Linked DNA regions of Arthrobacter globiformis. The protein of the gene in region 1 interacts with the protein of each later gene in a pairwise test. Links are inferred from orthologs where the notes say so. Each region holds a gene or a part of one and is shown in the gene's direction. Other genes may lie near its edges.

Region 1 (9,496 bases):
ATGCCGCCCATCTCGTCGCCGCCGCCGACGGCCGGGGCGTTCTTCTCCGGCTTGTCGGCCACAACGGCCTCGGTGGTGAGGAACAGACCGGCAATGGAAGCCGCGTTCTGCAGGGCAGAGCGGGTCACCTTGACGGGGTCGTTCACGCCGGCAGCCAGCAGGTCGACGTATTCGCCGGTTGCTGCGTTCAGGCCGTGGCCTGCGGGCAGTCCGCGGACCTTGTCGACCACAACGCCGGGCTCGAGGCCGGCGTTGAAGGCGATCTGCTTCAGCGGGGCGTCGATGGCAACGCGGACGATGTTCGCACCGGTTGCTTCGTCGCCGGTCAGGTTCAGGTTGGCGAATGCCTTGGCGCCGGCCTGGATCAGGGCCACGCCACCACCGGCAACGATGCCCTCTTCGACGGCAGCCTTTGCGTTGCGGACAGCGTCCTCAATGCGGTGCTTGCGCTCCTTGAGCTCAACTTCCGTGGCGGCACCGGCCTTGATGACTGCAACGCCGCCGGCCAGCTTGGCCAGGCGCTCCTGCAGCTTCTCGCGGTCGTAGTCGGAGTCGGAGTTTTCGATCTCGGCGCGGATCTGGGAAACGCGTCCGGCGATCTGGTCGGCGTCGCCTGCACCTTCGACGATGGTGGTCTCGTCCTTGGTCACGACAACCTTGCGTGCCTTGCCCAGGAGCTCGAGGCCGGCGGTCTCAAGCTTGAGGCCCACTTCCTCGGCGATGACCTGGCCGCCGGTGAGGATGGCGATGTCAGCAAGCTGTGCCTTGCGGCGGTCACCGAAGCCCGGAGCCTTGACGGCGACGGACTTGAACGTGCCGCGGATCTTGTTGACGATCAGGGTGGCCAGGGCCTCGCCCTCGATGTCTTCGGCGATGATCAGCAGCGGCTTGTTGGACTGCATGACCTTCTCGAGGACAGCAACCAGTTCCTTGACGTTGGAGATCTTGGAGTTGACGATCAGGATGTACGGGTCTTCGAGGACCGTTTCCTGGCGCTCGGTGTCCGTGACGAAGTACGCGGAGATGTAGCCCTTGTCGAAGCGCATGCCTTCGGTGAGCTCCAGCTCGAGGCCGAAGGTGTTGGACTCCTCGACCGTGATGACGCCTTCCTTGCCCACCTTGTCCAGGGCTTCGGCGATCAGGGCGCCGATTTCGTCGTCACCGGCGGAGATGGAAGCCGTGGCTGCGATCTCTTCCTTGGTTTCGATTTCCTTGGCGGAGTTCAGCAGTTCAGCGGTGACGGCCTCAACGGCCTTCTCGATGCCGCGCTTGAGGGACAGCGGGTCAGCGCCGGCCGCGACGTTGCGCAGGCCTTCCTTGACCAGTGCCTGGGCCAGGACGGTGGCCGTGGTGGTGCCGTCACCAGCGACGTCATCCGTCTTCTTGGCAACTTCCTTGACCAGCTCGGCGCCGATCTTCTCGTAGGGATCGTCCAGTTCGATCTCCTTGGCGATGGAAACACCATCGTTGGTGATCGTGGGAGCGCCCCACTTCTTTTCGAGGACGACGTTGCGGCCACGCGGGCCGAGGGTGACCTTGACGGCGTCGGCGAGGATGTTCAGGCCCCCGCTCAAGACCGCGGCGTGCCTCTTCATCAAATGCAATGATCTTGGCCATAACGGCAATAGTCCTTTCGGGACAGTCGTTAAGAAGGAACCTCGCTGCGGTGCCCGCGACGGACGATCCTTTCTGCAGGCCTCTGTACGCCCGACAGTCCGGATCTCACCCCAACCAGGTGTTTCTTTCGCTCCTTGCGCCGCCGCCGGGGAGGTTGCCGGCTTGAACCGGACGACCCTTTAGCAGTCGGCACGCTGGAGTGCTAATCAATAATTAGCACTCCCCCGGGGAGAGTGCAAGCAGATGCGCCTGTTAATCCCGCGAACGTGCGGAGTATTCGCTGCCAGCGATCAGCCGGCGGACCTGCCCGCTGCCTCGCTGCCCGTGAGCTTGGCCCTGTTGTCTGCTCCGTAGGTGAACACCATGAACTTGGCGGCGGTGACGTCTCCGTTGGCATCGAAGCGGACAGGTCCTGACTCGCCGTCGTAGTCAATGGCCTTTCCGTCCCGGATGGCGGCAAGGCAGTCCTTGTACGTCGAGCAGACGGCCCGCGGGCCGGACGGCGAGGCGGACGCCCGGCTGCCGGAAGTGCCGCCGGAGACGGGGATGAGCGTACCGGCGATGGAGGCACCGGCGTCGTCCTCTGCCTCAGCGGCGGCCAAGGCCGCGAGGTTCACGGCGTCATAGGTCTCGGCGGCGAACGTCATATCCTTGAGTCCCGCATCGATGGCCACGAGTTCAGCCTGGAAGTGCGCCGACGGGAAGACCCCGGGCACCAGGGCACGCGTCCCCTCCAGCGACTTCGATCCGAGGGCGGACCCGTACTGCCTGAAGCCGCCGTCGCCGAGGATGAGTTTGTTGCCCGGCAGGCCGGCGTTGGTGAGCTCGGCGAGGGCGCCCTGCGAACCGTCCCGGGCAATGACGACGACGGCGTCCGGCGCGGCGTCACGGGCGGCGGCCGCGGACTTCTGTGCCTCGCCCGCCTTGAAGCCGGAGACGGTGACGGGGTCCCAGCCCGCCGGCCCGGGCCGAAGCGGACACTGCCGCAGACACGGCCTGGCCGTAGCTGCTGTCCTCGTAGACCACCGCGAGGCTCTTGGCTCCTGCGTCCTTGGCGAGTTTCACCAGCACGGGAGCCTGTGCGATGTCAGCCGCTGCCGTGCGGAAGTAGTAGCCGCCGCTCTTGTAGCTGCTGAGTTCGGGTGCCGTGTTGGCGGGGGAGATGAGCGTGATCCCGGCTTTGGACAGCACGTCGATGGCGGCCGGCGCCCGGCTGGAATCCGTGGGACCGATCACGACGTCTGCCTTGGCGTCGGCGAGTTTCCGGGCCTGCGCGGCCGTGTCGGCGCCGGTGGTTTCGGGCAGTAGTTCCACGGGCCGTCCCTTGTGCCCGCCCGCCGCGTTGATTTGCTGGACGGCGAGCTTGGCCGCGGCCAGTTGGGCGGCGTTCAGGAAGGCCTGGGGTCCGGTGTTGTCGAGGATCAGTCCGATCCGCAGGGTCCCGTCGCCGCTGGCTTCAACCCGAGCCGTCCGGGCGTTGTCCCCGGATCCGGAGCAGGCAGCCAGCGTCATCGCGACGGCGGCGCCCCAGACAGCGGAACCCAGGAGACCTGTGCGTAGTGCCACTAGACGGGCCGGACCTTTTCTGCCTGCGGACCCTTTTCGCCTTCGCCCACTTCAAGCTCCACGCGCTGGCCCTCATCCAGCGCCCGGTACCCGTCGATCTGGATGGCCGACCAGTGCACAAAGACGTCGTCGCCCGAATCGTCAACGGTGATGAAGCCGTAGCCCTTTTCCGCGTTGAACCACTTCACGGTTCCCAATGCCATGATCCCCACACTTTCAGGTTGCTTCCGTAAGGCCCACGTCGGTGTGTGCCGTGAATTACGCCTTGAAGCCTGTCATAACTGTATCCAGTCAGGCCCTCGCAGGCGCAGGCCAGCGGCCGGCCGCGGAGGCAATAGTTATTCAGGCGTAACCGGACTAGCTACTCGTAGCCGGGGCCCAGGACCACCACAACGGGCGTCGGGAAGTCCGCGCTCTCTACCAGAGTGGGGATGTTCAGCAATGCACTGAGCGCCTCGGCGTTGGCCCTGTGGGCAGCGTCCGAGTAGAAGATCACCGACTGTTGCTGGGGAGCACCCTGCCAGTTGGCCACTTCACCGAGCACCCAGCCGTCGGACTTGACCGTGGCACCTACACGTCCGGCCAGTCCGGAAGTCAGCGTGCCATTGAAAATGGCGACCGGCTGCGACTTGTCCACCGCCGCAGGGGCAATGGTTTCCGAGGTGGCGGGCTCCAGCGCGGAGGGCGACGCCGGGTCGGAGGCGGACGCCGAGGCCGAGGCGGTGGCGCTGGGTGCCGCACTTTCCGAAGGCCTCGCCGTGGGGCTGGCCGACGCCGTGGAAGTGGAAGTGCCGGCCGCCGCGGCGGGCTGCGGCGCGGTGGCGGTCTGGAAACCCAGCTGCGGCAGCAGGAGGAAAGCAACCAGGCCTACGGCGAGCGCCCCGATTCCCACGGAAAGGATCGGCCACAACTTCGGGCGCGACGGCGCGGAGACAACGCGGTGTACGCCCTGCCGGGAGGAGACCTCAGGCACCCTGTCGAATTCGTCCCGAGCAAAATTAGTCATGGTAAACAGGCGTCCTTGTTGGTTTTCGCCGGCAGTCCGGCACTAGCAGTTACGCGTCAGATCCAAGGCGGCGGGCAGTGCGGGCGCGCTGACGTGACGTACGTAGTCTACGCAATCTCTTTACGAGCATGGGGTCGTGGGCCAGCGCGTGCTCTGTATCAATGAGGGCATTAAGGATCTGGTAGTAGTGCGTCGCGGACAGGTCAAAGAGCTCGCGGATGGCCTGTTCCTTGGCGCCGGCGTACTTCCACCATTGCCGTTCCAGGGCAAGAATCTGCTGCTCCCGCTCACTCAGTGGCGAGTCCCGTGGCGTGAAGCCGTCCAGCAGCGAGCCGCTCCGCAGCCCGTGCTCCTGCAATGAATTCTGCCCTGAATCCCGCTCCGCGAGGTGGTCCTGCAACGGCTCGGCCACTGCGCTCTCCTTAGCTGAATCCGGTCAAAGTACCTCCCCTATGTTACGGAGGAATAACAGCCTTGTCATTTGCGGCGCGGCGGCACCGGCCGCGGTTCCACCGACGGTTGCTGCGGGCTCGGGCCAGCCGTGCGGGAGAATGGACACCGTGACGCAACCTGAACCGCTCTTCGACCTCGAGCCCACAATGGCGGCTGGCCCGGACTTCGCGGAGCTGGCCGGACTGCCCCTCGGCGAGCTGATGGCACCCGACTGGGCGGACGCGCTGGCGGGAGTGGAGGCCGAATTGCGGTCCGTGCTGTCCTTCCTCGCCGGCGAGGAGGCGGCCGGGCAGCGTGTGCTGCCGTCGGCGTCGAACGTCCTCCGGGCTTTCCGGCAGCCCTTGAACGGCGTGCGGGTCCTGATCGTCGGCCAGGATCCCTACCCCACCCCCGGGCACGCTGTGGGGCTCGCCTTTTCCGTGGACGCCGGCACCCGTCCCATCCCGCGCAGCCTGGCCAACATCTACAAGGAGCTCGAAACGGATCTGGGCCTGCCGCCGCGGATCCACGGTGATCTCGGCGCCTGGGCAGACCAGGGTGTCCTGCTGCTCAACCGGGTGCTGAGCGTGCGTGAGGGCGCTGCCGGGTCCCACCGCGGCAAGGGCTGGGAACCGATCACGACGGCGGCTGTTGCCGCCGTCGTCGGCCGCCGCACAGCGGACGGAACCACGGCGCCGCTCGTCGCCGTGCTCTGGGGAAAGGATGCCGAGAGCGTCCGCCCCCTGCTGGGCAGCACGCCCGTGGTGGCCAGCGCCCACCCCAGCCCGCTCTCCGCCTCGCGGGGGTTCTTCGGCTCCCGGCCGTTCAGCCACGCCAACGACCTGCTGATAGAGCAGGGCGCCGGGCCGGTGGACTGGGAACTCCCGGCGGTCCCGCCAAGGTACTTAGGCTAGGCTTACCTGCATGACTTCCCTTCCGGCCACCACCACCGCCACGAAAAAATCCCGCCCGCAGGTCACCCTGACTGTCCTTCGCCGGGAGCAGCTTTCCGCGCACATGGTGCGGATCGTCGCCGGCGGCCCGGGGTTCGCTGACTACGTCAACAACGACTTCGTGGACCGGTACGTCAAGATCGTCTTTCCGCAGCCCGGGGTGGACTACCCCCAGCCCCTGGACCTTTGGGCCATCCGGGAAACCATGCCCCGCGAGCAGTGGCCGCACACCCGGACCTACACGGTCCGCTGGGTGGATACGGCCGCCGGCGAACTGGCCATTGATTTCGTCGTTCACGGCGACGAGGGCCTGGCCGGTCCCTGGGCTGCCGCGGCCCAACCCGGCGACACCCTCATCTTCACGGGTCCCGGAGGCGGCTACAACCCCGATCCCGCCGCGGACTGGTACCTGTTGGCCGGGGACGAGGCCGCACTGCCGGCAGTGGCCGCCGTCATCGAATCCCTTCCCGCACACGCCCGCGGCGTGGCCTTTATCGAGGTGGGTTCGGACGCGGACGTCCAGGAGATTGCTGCCCCTGCCGGACTCGAGCTGGTCTGGCTGCAGCGCGGCGACGTTCCCGCCGGTGAGAGCAGCCAGCTGGTGGAGGCAGTGCGCACCGCCGCCTGGCCCGATGGGCGCGTGAACGTGTTCGCGCACGGAGAGCGAGGCTACATGAAGGGCCTGCGGGAGGTGCTGTTCCGCGAGCGCGGCCTGGACCGCAGCCAGGTTTCGCTGTCCGGCTACTGGGCCAAGGGCCGGGTCGAGGACGTATTCCAGGCTGAGAAGAAACTGCCGATAGGCCAGATCTAACGCCGCAGGATCCAGCAGCCCTAGCGGCGGCGGGCGCGCCGCCGCTCGTTACTGGCGAGGCTGCGCGTGAGCGGCCGGGCCAGCGTGTCACCGAGCACAATGCCGCCGGCCACGCCGAACACGATCGCACCGGCGCTGAGCATCCCCCCGGCCCCTAGCAGGATCTCGGACTCCTCGATGGTCAGGACGTACATCGAGCGGAATATAGTGAGGCCGGGCAGGAGAATCAGACCGGCCGGCACGGCGACCACAAGCTGCGGAGCGCCCATCTTCAACGCCACCACGCGGGCCAGCAGGCCGATCACGACGGCGGCGAGCGCCGGCGAGAACCGCGGGCCAACGCCCAGCAGGTCACTGCCGATGAGGACCAGGTGCCCCACTACGCCGACAGCCGCCGTCGGAAGCAGCAGCTTCCAGTCCGTCTGCTCGGTGATGCCGATCGCCACAACGGCGACGGCAACCATGATCACCTGTATCCACAGCGGATACGCGGGCGGGAAGGTCTCCGTGACGTCGATCGGCGCCATGCCGATCCGGTCCCCCACCACGAATGCGACCGCGATCCCGGCGACCACCGCACCGAACGTCAGCAGGGTGGAAAGGAAACGTCCGGCCGCCGTGACGGGAAAGCCATTGATGGCGTCCTGCACCGAGGAGACCAGGCGCCCAGTGGGAAGCAGCAGCAGGATGCCGCCCACCACCACAATGGCGGGCGCCAACCGGAACCCCACGGGACTGCCGAACTTCCACATGAGCAGCGCGATGACCGTAACCACAAAGGAACACGCCGCCGTGATGAAGAAGTCAGGCGTCCGCCAGCGGCCCAGCTTCCTGGCCAGCAGGCTGATCAGGATATTGGAGGCGAAGGCCACCGCGGAGGCGCCGGCGCCGCCGCCGATCACGCCAACGAACACCGCCGAGAAGACGGCGAACGCGACCGTCACCATCCAGCGCGGAAACGGCTTGGGGCTGCGGATGATCTCGTCGAGCCGCCGGATGGCCTCGTCCCGGCCAACCCCTCCGGCGACGATGTCAGTGACCAATTGGTGGACCTTGGCAAGCCCGGCGTAATTGTTCGTCCAGGAGCGGACCACCCGCAGGAGCGAGATGGGCGTCTGGTCCTTGGGGGCGTAGTTGATGCCGACGGACTGGTTGGTGATGTCCACCTCGATGTTCTTCAGCCCCAGGGCTGCGGTGACGGCAATGATGCTCGTCTCCACCTCGAGGGACCCTGCACCGTAGCGGAACATGGATTCGGCGAGATGCAGCGCGAAGTCCATGGTCTTGCGGGCCGACGTGTCGACGCCGCCCACCTGGATCATCGGGTTGGCGTAGGGGCTCCCGGCGAGCCGGTCCACGATGCTCAGCGGCGCCGTCGGCGGACTTTCACTCTGCACCAGCCGGCGGAGCATACGCTTGGCCGCCGCATTCTGGTGCATCTGCGAGGGGGTGAGGGGCTCCGTCTTGGGCAGCCCGTCCGTGGGCGGCCGGTTGGCGCCGCGGGGTTGTTTGGCCATCAGGGCTCCCTCCGTTCAGTGCCTCAGCCGTTCAGGCTCACAGGTTGTGCAGCTGTATGGATCCAGTCTTTCAGGCTTCTGTCGTTAAAGGTCCCGGCTCCTCGGCGCAGTGCCCAGGAAACACGGTCCTCAGTAAAACTGCTGCCCGGTGCGGCGCGTGTACAGCTGCCGTGCGACGCGTTCGCCCGCAACAATCCACGCCTTGTACTTCAACGGGCTGATGACTTGGTCATAGCAGCCGACGAAATCGGTGACCGTCTTGCTGAAGCTGGTCTTGAAAAGCCCGAGCCCGTGGAAGGGATTCGACGTGTCCTTGAGCTTGTCGCTGGGCGGCGTTCCGCAGAAATCGTATTCTGTGCAGCCCAGCTCCTTGAGCTGGTTGATCGCGGTCCACTGCACCAGGTGCGAATCACCGTACTGGTTCCGTTTCTGGAGGGACCCGCCGTCCTTGTACGTGCCCTTGCGGCCGTAGTTGATGACAAACGCGCCCACCGAGGGAACTCCGTTTTCGTACACAAACATGAGCCTGCCCTGGCCGCGCTTGATGAAGTTCGTCCAGAACTGGCGGTAGTACTCGTATTCGCGGACCCGGACCTGCGACTTCGCCTGGACCGTGTCGGTCATCAGGGCGTACATGGACTTGAAGTTTTCCTCGCTGGGGTCCACGTTGTGCACTTCGACGCCCTCACGGATGGCGCGGCGGACGGCGTTGCGTCCCCGCGAGTGGAGGTTGCGGAGCAGCTGGTTCTCTTCGGGGGAAATATCCAGCAGTGCTGTGGAGTCGTTGGGCTGGAGATTGTGCGTCTTGACCAGCCCGGCCCCCTCGATGACCCCGCGGGCGGCGTCGCTGAGGATGATGTCCGGCTCGATCTTGATGGCGAAGACGCCCAGCCGTGCGCGCTTGACGAACTCTGCGTTTGCCGCGGCGATCCCCGGGATGTCCTCGACGCCGGCAACGTCCGGCCCCTTGATGAGGTACCAGAGCTTGCCCAGCACCGGGAAGCTCTTTTCCAGCACGAGGTTGTAGCTCGCGTAGTCGGCTGTTTCGTAGACGAGGTGCAGGGTCTTCCAGCCGAAGTGCTGCTTGACCTCGGCGAAGGCCTCCGACTGCAGCAGGTTTCCGCCGTTCGGATTCGCGGTGACGTGGGAGTCCCAGTTGGCAACCTCTTCGGAGGTGGCAAAGCGGGCAGTGAATTCTCGCAAGTGTGCCGTGTCCAATCTTCGCTTACGTTTCGTGCAGATGCCGGAGAAGCAGCCTCAAGTCTATCCGTCCGGCCTCCCGGACCGCTTGCCGCGGGCACGTGATCCTGGTCAGAGCCTCCTTGACTCTGGCTGCGCCCTTGGCAACTGTAGAGAAATGGAAAGCAGGGAGCGCGTTCCGGCAGCGGGAGCAGGAAGAGGCACCAGCAGCAGGGGTGGCGGGGCGGAGCCCAAGCCGTGGCGCACCGCCGTCGAACTGGCCGCACTCCTGGGGTTCCTGGCCGCCTCCGCGCTGGTGGCCTGGCTGGGTTCGTGGGCGACCATCAGCAACGTCACCGGCTGGTACGCGGCCGCCGACAAGGCGCCGTGGTCTCCGCCCAACTGGCTGTTCGGG
Region 2 (9,665 bases), on another replicon or contig:
GAGTGTTCGTTTAGCGTTCTGGGAAGGGCTGGATGCCGGGCTGTCGGTAGCCGTAGCGGCGCGGGCCGCGGGGGTGTCGCGTCCGACTGCGTACCGGTGGTTGAGCGACCATCAGAAGGTGTTGCCATCACCGGTTCAGGATTTGAGTGTGCCCCGTGCAGGGCTTTTGTCGTTGCGTGAGCGGGAAGAGATCGGGTTTCAGCTTGCCCAGGGTCATGGAGTGCGGCGTATCGCCGGCTTCCTGGGCCGGGCTCCGTCGACGATCAGCCGGGAGATCGCGAGGAACCGCGTCAGTGACCGGTATTCGCCATCGCTCGCGCAGGAGCAGACGTGGGCTCGTGCCCGCAGGCCGAAGCCGCGGAAGCTGGACGGGTTAGCGTTACGGGAACAGGTCACCACGATGCTCACCGACCGGTTCAGCCCGGAACAGGTCGCTGGCCGACTGAAGGTGGAGCATCCGGAGAATCCGGAGATGCAGGTGTCACACGAAACGATTTATCAGGCCCTCTTCGTCCAGGGCCGCGGATCCTTGCGCCTGGAAGTTGCGACGGCGCTGCGGTCCGGGCGGGTGCGTCGGCGCCCGCAAAGGCCGGAGGGTCCTCGCCCGCAGCGGTTCCAGGAGATGGTGATGATCTCTGACCGGCCGGCAGAGGTCGAGGACCGCGCCGTTCCCGGCCACTGGGAAGGGGACTTAATCATCGGTTCGACGGCATCGAAGTCCGCGATCGGGACCCTCGTCGAACGCACTACGGGATACGTGATGTTGCTGCATCTGCCCGAGGACCATACTGCCCGCACCGTCGCCGACGCCATGATCACCGCGATGAATACCCTCCCCGAGCAGTTGCGCCGATCGACGACCTGGGATCAAGGAGCGGAGATGTCCCGGCATCAAGAAATCACGATGGCGACCGGTATGCCGATCTACTTCTGCGACCCGCATTCACCCTGGCAGCGCGGCAGCAACGAAAACACCAACGGGCTCCTCCGCGAGTACTTCCCGAAAAGCACCGACCTGTCATTCCACGGGCCCGGAATCCTCGAAAACGTCGCCGCTGAACTCAACCGCCGGCCACGCAAACGACACGGCTACCGAACGCCCGCAGAAGTCCTCGCTGAGCTAGTCTCGAACCCAGTCAACTAAATCCGGTGTTGCAGGCACCACTGGAATTCGCCATCGATGCTCACCATTAGTTGCGAGACAGAGAGCTCGGCTTAGGGAATGTCAGCGGCATACTTCGCTTCGCAGTACGCCGGTTGGACTTCTTAGTCGCTCGTTGGCTGGATGCATGTCAGAAACGACCGTTTCTGACCTCACTCCGGCATGGCTCCCGAAAAAGGCGGAAAAGCCCTCCTACTGTTGGTCAAAACCGGTTTCCGAAATGAAAGCTGGTCAAAACCTGTAGTGGAGGATTATTGACGTGTCTGGCAACCTGATCGGGTACGCGAGGGTCAGTACTCGGGGGCAGTCTTTGGATTCCCAAGTGGATGCTCTAGTTGGGGCAGGGGCAGTGCGCGTGTTCCAGGAGTATGCTTCGGGCGCGACCCAGGCGAGGGCGCGCTGGAAAGAATGTCTGGACTATCTGCAATCAGGCAACGTGTTGATCGTGGCAGACCTGACTAGGTTGGGTCGCAGCACCGCGGATCTGGCGGACATCGTGACGGTGCTCGGCCATCGGGGGATAGGGTTCCGTTCCCTCGCGGAACCGTGGCTGGATACCACCAGCGCCCACGGCAAGCTCATTTTCGACATGTTCGCGTCACTCGCCGAATACGAACGCTCCCGGCTTTCTGAACGAACGAAAGCCGGCCTGGCAGCGGCAAAAGCCCGGGGCCGGCTCGGCGGGCGCCCACGAACCATGACCCCTTCAAAAACAGAGGCTGCTCAGCAGCTGCGTAACCAAGGGAAGACACTGAACGAAACAGCCCAGATCCTCAGCGTCAGCGTCTCATCGTTGACCAGAGCCCTCAGCCAACTTTCCCGAACAGAGGTACTGAGAGCGGGGCACGAAGATGATGGGTAAGAAAAAATCTGAGCATTATCGCGGACAACTCATGCTACAAATCGCGGCTGGCCGGTACTTTCGCCCAGACATTCCTCTCAGAGAGCATCTGCACAGGAGAACTTTTTACACGAACGTGTCGTTTCCGTTCGGGTCTCCGATTGGCTTGCCCGTGGGGACCGTCCTGTTTTCTACGGAAATCGCCGGCATGCCTACGGCCACGCTAGAGGCAATTGACCGTCTTGAGGCCCAAGGCTGGGATGGCACAGAAGAAGTGTTGATCGCTACTGGGGGCAACGAACTTCTTGACGACATTGCGTATGTGATGAGTTTTTCGCTCAATCGAACGTTCATGCGTGATTATGATCAAATGCGACGCTTGGTCCTGCCCGAGGGGCGGCCAGTGCGCCCTCAGGGAGCACCTAGCTTGTTTCCGCAGCTCTTTGCATCTGGGCAATTGATCAATTCTGGAGCATTGGATGAGTTGAAGAGCTTCATGGACGCCCTGTTGCAACTCCCACGTGTTGATTTTGCGCGAGCGATGCGGGTTATCCGTAACTCAGTTGATGCAACACGGAGGGCGGCGGATGACCCGACAGGTGCATACACGGACCTCGTTGCAGCGCTCGAATCTCTTTCCGAGGATTCGTTGACAATGCCGACTACGTGGGACCGGTATGACTCCTCCAAGCGCAAAATCATCGACGCGGCACTCTGCGATCTAGACGAAGAACAAGCAACAAGAGTCCGCAGCGCAGTATTGGAAGCCGATCGCGCCGGTTTGAAGCGTCGTTTCATTGCGTCAACACTTGCTAAAGTCTCCCCCGACTTCTACCGCACAGAGGCCAAAGGAACCATTAGGCCACCGAGGTCTGCCGAACTTGAACGCATGCTGAGTATCGCGTACGACATTCGTTCAAGAAGAAGCCACGTCCTGGAGAACCTAAGCCATGAAGCCTGGGTACACACAGATGGAGCGGAAACCACTTTCGAACCAAGCTTCCAGAGAGTTCTCACATTGGCCGGACTCTGGCGACTGCTTCGACATGTGCTCAAGCGATACGTCGAGGCTATTCCACCCGAGGCGCCCGAACCTTGGGATTACCGCGATTCCCTCCCGGGGGTGATCCAGATGCAACTTGCACCCCAGTATTGGATTTGGCAGCACGAGCACCTCGATAGCAAATCAGCTCTTAAGAGATTTTGCGCAGTGGCAGAGGCCATCATCGACTGGCGTGCGGGACACAACCAAGGATTCGATCTGACTCAAGTTGTAGAAAAAATCGAAAAACTGGTTCCTTGCCTTCCTGAAGGCGACGAAAAGACCGCGCTCATTGCCATCCACGTACTTTGGCACCAAATTAGCGATCCGAAGGACCAAGGATCAACGGCAGAAGGCTTCCTGAAGAAATACGCCCTAGTACTGGATAAACCCTCGGCTATCGCCTATACCACTGGGCTACTTTCGAATCACCGGCCTCCTGCATGGACACCAGAACAGTGGGCAGATTTGGCGGATTCTCGCCGCGCTTCCCGCGTCAGGGGAAAGGAGGCCCCGCTGCCTCCGGCCATCGATGCGTTGATACAGATTGAGGCGGCCGATCAGCTCGAAGCAGCCGGTAATCATCACGAGGCGATCAAGTTCGCCGCTAACGCGGTAGAGGAGTGCCCGGGCGACGACGCGGTCCTACTCTGGGAGCACCGGCTCATCTCCGGGGATCATGACCCGGGTTTTGATGTACACAAATTTTTGTTCGGTAAGACTGCCGTTGAGGAAACCGCGAGTTAGACGAGCAATAAGGCAGGGCAGCACAGATCCTCAGCGTCTCAATCCTTGACCCGGGCGCTTAGTCAACTCCCACCTGTCGGGACCATGGCCGTGGCCGCCCGGCTACCGGACGCTGTGCGTAGGCCCTTGGCATACATTTGACCGCGGTCGAGGTAACTCGGACTCTCAAATAAGATGAGCCGGTGATAACAGGCGAAATCAAATCTCAGGTAGACAAGGTCTGGAACGCGTTCTGGACCGGTGGCATCTCCAACCCCCTGGAAGTGATCGAACAGATCACGTATCTGCTCTTCCTGAAGCGTCTCGACGAGAACCAGACCCGAGCCGAGAACAAGGCCAACCGCACTGGTAAGCCGGTCGAAAACCCCGTCTTCCCCACGGGCCTGGATGACAAAGGCCGCTCCTACCAGGACTTCCGCTGGAGCAAGTTCAAGAACTTCTCCCGGGACGAGATGTACACCGTCTTCGCGGAGCACATCTTCCCGTTCCTGCGCACGGGGCTGGTCCAACTGGCCAACGGTGATGAGTCCTCGTATGCCCAGCACATGAAGGACGCCCGCTTCACCATCCCTAACGCCGGGCTGCTGGAGAAAGTGGTCGACATTATCGATGAGATCCCGATGGATGAGCGCGACACTAAGGGTGACCTTTACGAGTACATGCTGGGCAAGATCGCCTCGGCCGGTACCAATGGCCAGTTTCGCACGCCCCGACACATCATCGACCTAATGGTGAAAATGACAGCGCCTCAGCCGCTTGAGGCCATCTGCGACCCGGCCGCCGGCACCGCCGGGTTCCTGGTCCAGGCCGGTGAATATCTCCGTCGGCAGAACCCGAACCTGCTGACCACTCCGGAGCAGAGCCGGTTCTTCCACCACAGCCAGTTCCACGGCTACGACTTTGACAGCACCATGCTGCGCATCGGATCCATGAACATGCTCCTGCACGGCGTCGAAGATCCGGACATCGCCTACCGTGATTCTCTGGCGGACCTCCACCGCTCCGAGGAAGAAAAATACGACGTCATCCTGGCCAACCCGCCGTTTGCGGGCAGCTTGGACTACGAGAACGTCGCCAAAGATCTGCTCTCCCTAGTCAAGACCAAAAAGACCGAGTTACTCTTTCTGGCCCTGTTCCTGAGGTTACTCAAGCCTGGCGGGCGTGCCGCGGTGATCGTGCCCGACGGCGTGATGTTCGGCTCATCCACCGCGCACAAGGCGCTTCGGAGAATGCTGGTTGAGGACCACAAACTCGACGGCGTGGTCAAACTCCCATCCGGTGTCTTCAGACCCTACGCCGGCGTCTCCACCGCGATCCTGTTCTTCACCAAGACCAACTCCGGCGGCACCGACAACGTCTGGTTCTACGACGTAACTTCGGACGGCTTCAGCCTCGATGACAAACGCACCCCGCTGGAAACCTCCGACCTCGACGACGTCATGGCACGCTGGCAGCAGCGGACGACGACGGAAGGCGACCGCGCACGCACCAACCAATCCTTCCTCGTTCCCAAGTCCGAAATCGCCGAAAACGGCTACGACCTTTCCCTCAACAGGTACAAAGAGGTTGAGCACGAAGATATCGACCACGAGCAGCCGGCCGACATCATTGCTGACCTGGAGAAGCTGGAGCGGGAAATCACTCTGGGAATGGCCGAGCTGAAGGACCTTATCGGTGGTTGAGCTGACCAAGACACGGACGGTCCGTCTGGAGGATGTCGCACACGTGAACCCGCGCTTGTCTGAGAAAATCGATCCTTCAACATTTGTATCGTTTGTCGGCATGGCCGGCCTGTCCGCTGACCGAGCTGCCACCGAAACAGAAGACGCCCTGCCCTACGGTGAGGTTGCAAAGGGCTATACGGCTTTCCAGAACGGTGACTTGCTGCTCGCCAAGATCACGCCGTGTTTTGAAAACGGGAAGATCGGCCAAGCCAGGCTCAGCCACAGGCTCGGGTTTGGGTCCACGGAATTTCACGTAATCCGGCCCCGTCCAGAGCTCGCTGAGAGTCGATTCCTGTTGCATTTCCTCCGTTCTCCCAAGTTCCGCGCAGCGGGCGAAATGCGAATGACTGGAAGCGGTGGCCAACGGCGCGTTCCTGTTGATTACGTCAAACAGGCCCAGGTGTATCTCCCGCCCCTTGGCGAGCAGCGGAGGATCGCGGCCATCCTGGACAAGGCCGACGAGCTCCGTACCAAACGCCTCCGGGCTATCGGCCGCCTCGACGTCCTAGCGCAATCCATCTTCTACTCCATGTTCGGTGACCCTGCTCGAAATCCACATCAGTTTCCGAAGAGACAGCTTGTGGACCTTTGCGCCGCACCGGACGACATTCGGTGTGGACCCTTTGGAACGCAACTCAACAAGGACGAATTTAGGTCCACCGGAGTGCCACTATGGGGGATCAAAAACGTCAACAAGTCCTTCAAATTGCCCACGCACGAATTTTTGGAGCCAGCAACAGCGGAACGCCTCGATTCGTATTCGGTACTCCCTGGTGACATCGTGATGACCCGTAAGGGAACCGTAGGAAATTGTTCCGTATACCCGGAAAATTTCCCTCGCGGCATAATGCATTCTGATCTTCTCCGACTCAGGCTAGATCAAAATATTGCCAACGTGCGCTTTATTTCTGATCAGCTTCATTCAAGTCGGGACGTTTCCCATCAAGTGTCCCTGATTAGTGGGGGTGCGATCATGGCAGGAATCAACGTCTCAAAGCTCAAAACCATCAAGGTATTGGCCCCTCCCCTTGCCGACCAGAATGAGTACGCTACCCGGGTGTCGGCTGTAGATGGATTGAAGGACCGCTATCGAGTTCAGCTGGCCCAACTGGACGCCCTTTGCGCGTCCCTCCAGCACCGCGCGTTCAAGGGAGAACTCCGTTGATCGAGGTCGCGTCTTCCGTCGCAGAATCCGAGGTGCCGATTTGGCCAGTCTTTGTGGCCCACGTTCTCCGGGTGCTGTCTGCCGGCGAAACGCTGCACCGCCGCGACATCGTCAGCCGCGCCATTGACTCTGCCGGGCTGTCAGAAGTTGCCCGCGCGGAAACCCTCAATACAGGTGGCCTCCGGTCTGAGCAGCGGCTCGGCTGGGCCATCAGCAATCTCCTCAAAGCCGGATGGATTGAGCGGCCGGGCAGGAATGGTTCTCCAAGCACCCGAATGGGATCAGCGACTTCTCCACGGCACGGACGGTTTTCGCACCCTTCTGGCCGCACTCTGAATCCCGCAAACCGCAGCCCTCTGCAGTTGACGAAACACTCGCAGAGGATATTGACCCGATTGAGCAAATCGAATTGGGCATCAACCGGATCCACACAGACGTCGGCGATGCCCTCCTCACGCGTCTCCGGGAGAGTCACCCCGATTTCTTCGAGCAAGCGGTTGTCGATCTACTCCTCAAGATGGGCTATGGCGGAGCCGAGCAGCGTGGAAAGCGCATTGGCGGCAGTAACGACGGTGGTGTGGACGGAGTAATCGACCAGGACGCGTTGGGGCTGGACCGCATCTACGTCCAGGCCAAGCGATACGCCGACGGCAACACCGTTGGTCGTGAGGCTATTCAGGCCTTCGTCGGCGCGCTACACGGCGTCGGCGCGTCTCGCGGCGTTTTCATCACGACTAGCGCTTTCAGCTCCGGCGCGCGAGACTACGGGAAGGCTGTTCCCTCGAGGGTCATCCTGATCGACGGTGTGCGGCTTGTGGGGCTGATGATCAAGTACCGGGTAGGAGTCCAGGTGAAGCAGAGCTATGACATTGTCGAGCTCGACGAGGACTTCTTCGAGTAAGCACCGCCCACTCCGCGCCCCATTTGGTGCTAGCGGCGGCCTGAACCGAAATTGATGTTGCCCGGCAGACTGCGAGGGACATCAACTAGGCTCCACGTAGAGGATCAACAAGGGGAGCGGCATTGGGGGACGTGAACAGCAATTTCGCTGTACTGCAGACGGAGTGGCCGGTAATTGCCAAAGAGGCACGGCTGGCCGAGCTGTACGCTCGGAAGGACCCGCGGTCTTCGCTGCTCTACGCCCGGCGGACTATCGAAACGCTGCTGGCCTGGATGTACGACGCCGACGCTTCGCTTGCGTTGCCGTACAAGAGCGACCTCAACGCCCTGATGTCGGAACCGACGTTCAAGCGGCTCGCGGGCGAGACGATCGTGAGCAAGTTTCACCTGATCCGCAGAGTAGCGAACAGCGCGATCCACACCAACGTTGCCATCACGGTCCAGCATTCTGAGCAGACTGTTCGGGAGCTCTTCCATGTCTGCATGTGGCTGGCGCTTCGCTACACCCGCGATCCCGCCAACCGCCCGGACGCCGCAGCCGTCTTTAAGGGTGAATTTCTCAGCCCGCAGCCAAGAGCAGGCGTTCCGGCCCCCTCGGTGAAGCCGCGTACTGCGGACCAGACGGCGAAACTCGCAGAAGAACTGGCGGTCAAGGACGCGGCGCTGACCGCCCAGAAGCAGGACAACGAGCAACTGCAGTCCCAGCTCAGGGCGCTGCGTGCGGAGATCGCCCGGGCGAAGGAAGAGAACAAGAAGCTCCCGGACAGTCACGACTACTCCGAAGCAGAAACCCGGGTCTACATCGACCTGTATCTGGGCGAGGCAGGCTGGGCACTGGACAAGGTCGAGGACCGAGAATTCGAAGTTCACCACATGCCCACTCATGCCGGCCCCACCACCGGAACAGGGTTCGTGGATTACGTTCTGTGGGGATCAGACGGCAAGCCGCTCGCTGTCGTCGAGGCCAAGCGGTCCGCTAAGTCCCCCTACGAGGGGCAGCAGCAGGCCAAGCTCTACGCCGACGCGCTGGAAACGGAGAAGGGCCAGCGCCCGGTTATTTACTACAGCAACGGTTACGAGCACTGGATCTGGGACGATGCCTCTGGCTATCCTCCGCGGCCGGTCCAGGGCTTCCACACGCGGGACCAGCTCCAGCTGATGGTAGATCGCCGAACCACCCGTAAGCCACTCGCCACGGCGGCCATCAATACTCAGATCGCGGGCCGCAGCTACCAGCAGTCGGCTATCCGGGCCGTGACTGACGCCCTGGAAAGGGACAAGGAACGCAAGGCGCTGCTCGTGATGGCGACCGGCTCGGGCAAGACGCGCACCGTCGTCGCGCTCTCCAGCCTGCTGATGCAGGCGAACTGGGTCAAACGCGTCCTGTTCCTGGCTGACCGCGTCGCCCTGGTGGACCAGGCCGCCCGTGCCTTTAAAACCAATCTCCCCGGATCGTCCCCTGTGGTGCTGGGCCGCGATGTGCAAGCGGACAGCCGCGTCCACATCGCCACCTATCCAACGATGATGAACCTCATCAACGAGCGGACGGACGACGGCACAGTCCTGAAGCAACGGTTTGGGATCGGCCACTACGACCTGATCATCATCGATGAGGCCCACCGCTCCGTGTACCAGAAGTACCGGGCCATCTTTGAGTACTTTGATGCGTATCTGGTGGGTCTGACTGCCACCCCGCAGTCCGAGGTGGACCGCAACACCTACTCCCTTTTCGACATCGAGGACCACGTTCCCACGTTCGCTTACGAGCTGACGCAGGCCATCTCCGACGGCTACCTCGTACCGCCCAGGACCGTGTCCATTCCGCTGAAGTTCCCGGTCGAAGGAATCCGCTACGAGGAACTCTCGGACGAGGAAAAGGAGGAATGGGACTCCACGGAATGGGACGAGGACGGTGAGATCCCCGACGCCGTGGATCCAGCCATCCTTAACACCTGGCTGTTCAACGCCAACACCGTGGACAAGGCACTCGAGGTGCTGATGGTCAGGGGACACAAAGTCGCCGGGGGAGACCGCCTCGGGAAGACGATCGTCTTCGCCAAGAACCAAAAGCATGCCGAATTCAT

The links.
Region 2: the proteins of QF036_RS05560 (region 1) and QF036_RS24595 interact in binary tests that used the Escherichia coli proteins (3 or more experiments, as listed by UniProt). The link is inferred for Arthrobacter globiformis from one-to-one orthologs.

Annotation. Positions count from the first base shown.
Region 1 is NZ_JAUSYZ010000001.1:1,208,592-1,218,087, reverse strand. Bases 3,903-6,637 are described here. They hold QF036_RS05560 (uracil-DNA glycosylase), read left to right. Parts: upstream 3,903-4,740; coding sequence 4,741-5,535; downstream 5,536-6,637. Other genes in these bases: QF036_RS05550 (threonine/serine exporter family protein), read right to left, coding at 6,406-6,637; QF036_RS05555 (siderophore-interacting protein), read left to right, coding at 5,546-6,385; QF036_RS05565 (DUF3263 domain-containing protein), read right to left, coding at 4,239-4,601; QF036_RS05570 (LytR C-terminal domain-containing protein), read right to left, coding at 3,903-4,189. Also shown: QF036_RS05585 (hypothetical protein), read right to left, coding at 1,908-2,333; QF036_RS05580 (ABC transporter substrate-binding protein), read right to left, coding at 2,503-3,183; QF036_RS05575 (cold-shock protein), read right to left, coding at 3,183-3,386; more of QF036_RS05570, read right to left, coding at 3,545-3,902; more of QF036_RS05550, read right to left, coding at 6,638-7,902; QF036_RS05545 (lipid II:glycine glycyltransferase FemX), read right to left, coding at 8,032-9,105; QF036_RS05540 (TspO/MBR family protein), read left to right, coding at 9,260-9,496. UniProt on the Escherichia coli protein: Excises uracil residues from the DNA which can arise as a result of misincorporation of dUMP residues by DNA polymerase or due to deamination of cytosine.
Region 2 is NZ_JAUSYZ010000002.1:160,450-170,114, forward strand. The notes cover bases 3,321-6,224. They hold QF036_RS24595 (type I restriction-modification system subunit M), read left to right. Parts: upstream 3,321-3,974; coding sequence 3,975-5,474; downstream 5,475-6,224. Other genes in these bases: QF036_RS24590 (hypothetical protein), read left to right, coding at 3,321-3,792; QF036_RS24600 (restriction endonuclease subunit S), read left to right, coding at 5,467-6,224. In the rest of the region: QF036_RS24580 (IS30 family transposase), read left to right, coding at 1-1,144; QF036_RS24585 (recombinase family protein), read left to right, coding at 1,422-2,024; more of QF036_RS24590, read left to right, coding at 2,014-3,320; more of QF036_RS24600, read left to right, coding at 6,225-6,681; QF036_RS24610 (restriction endonuclease), read left to right, coding at 7,091-7,582; QF036_RS24615 (DEAD/DEAH box helicase family protein), read left to right, coding at 7,714-9,665. UniProt on the Escherichia coli protein: The subtype gamma methyltransferase (M) subunit of a type I restriction enzyme. The M and S subunits together form a methyltransferase (MTase) that methylates A-2 on the top and A-3 on the bottom strand of the sequence 5'-AACN(6)GTGC-3'.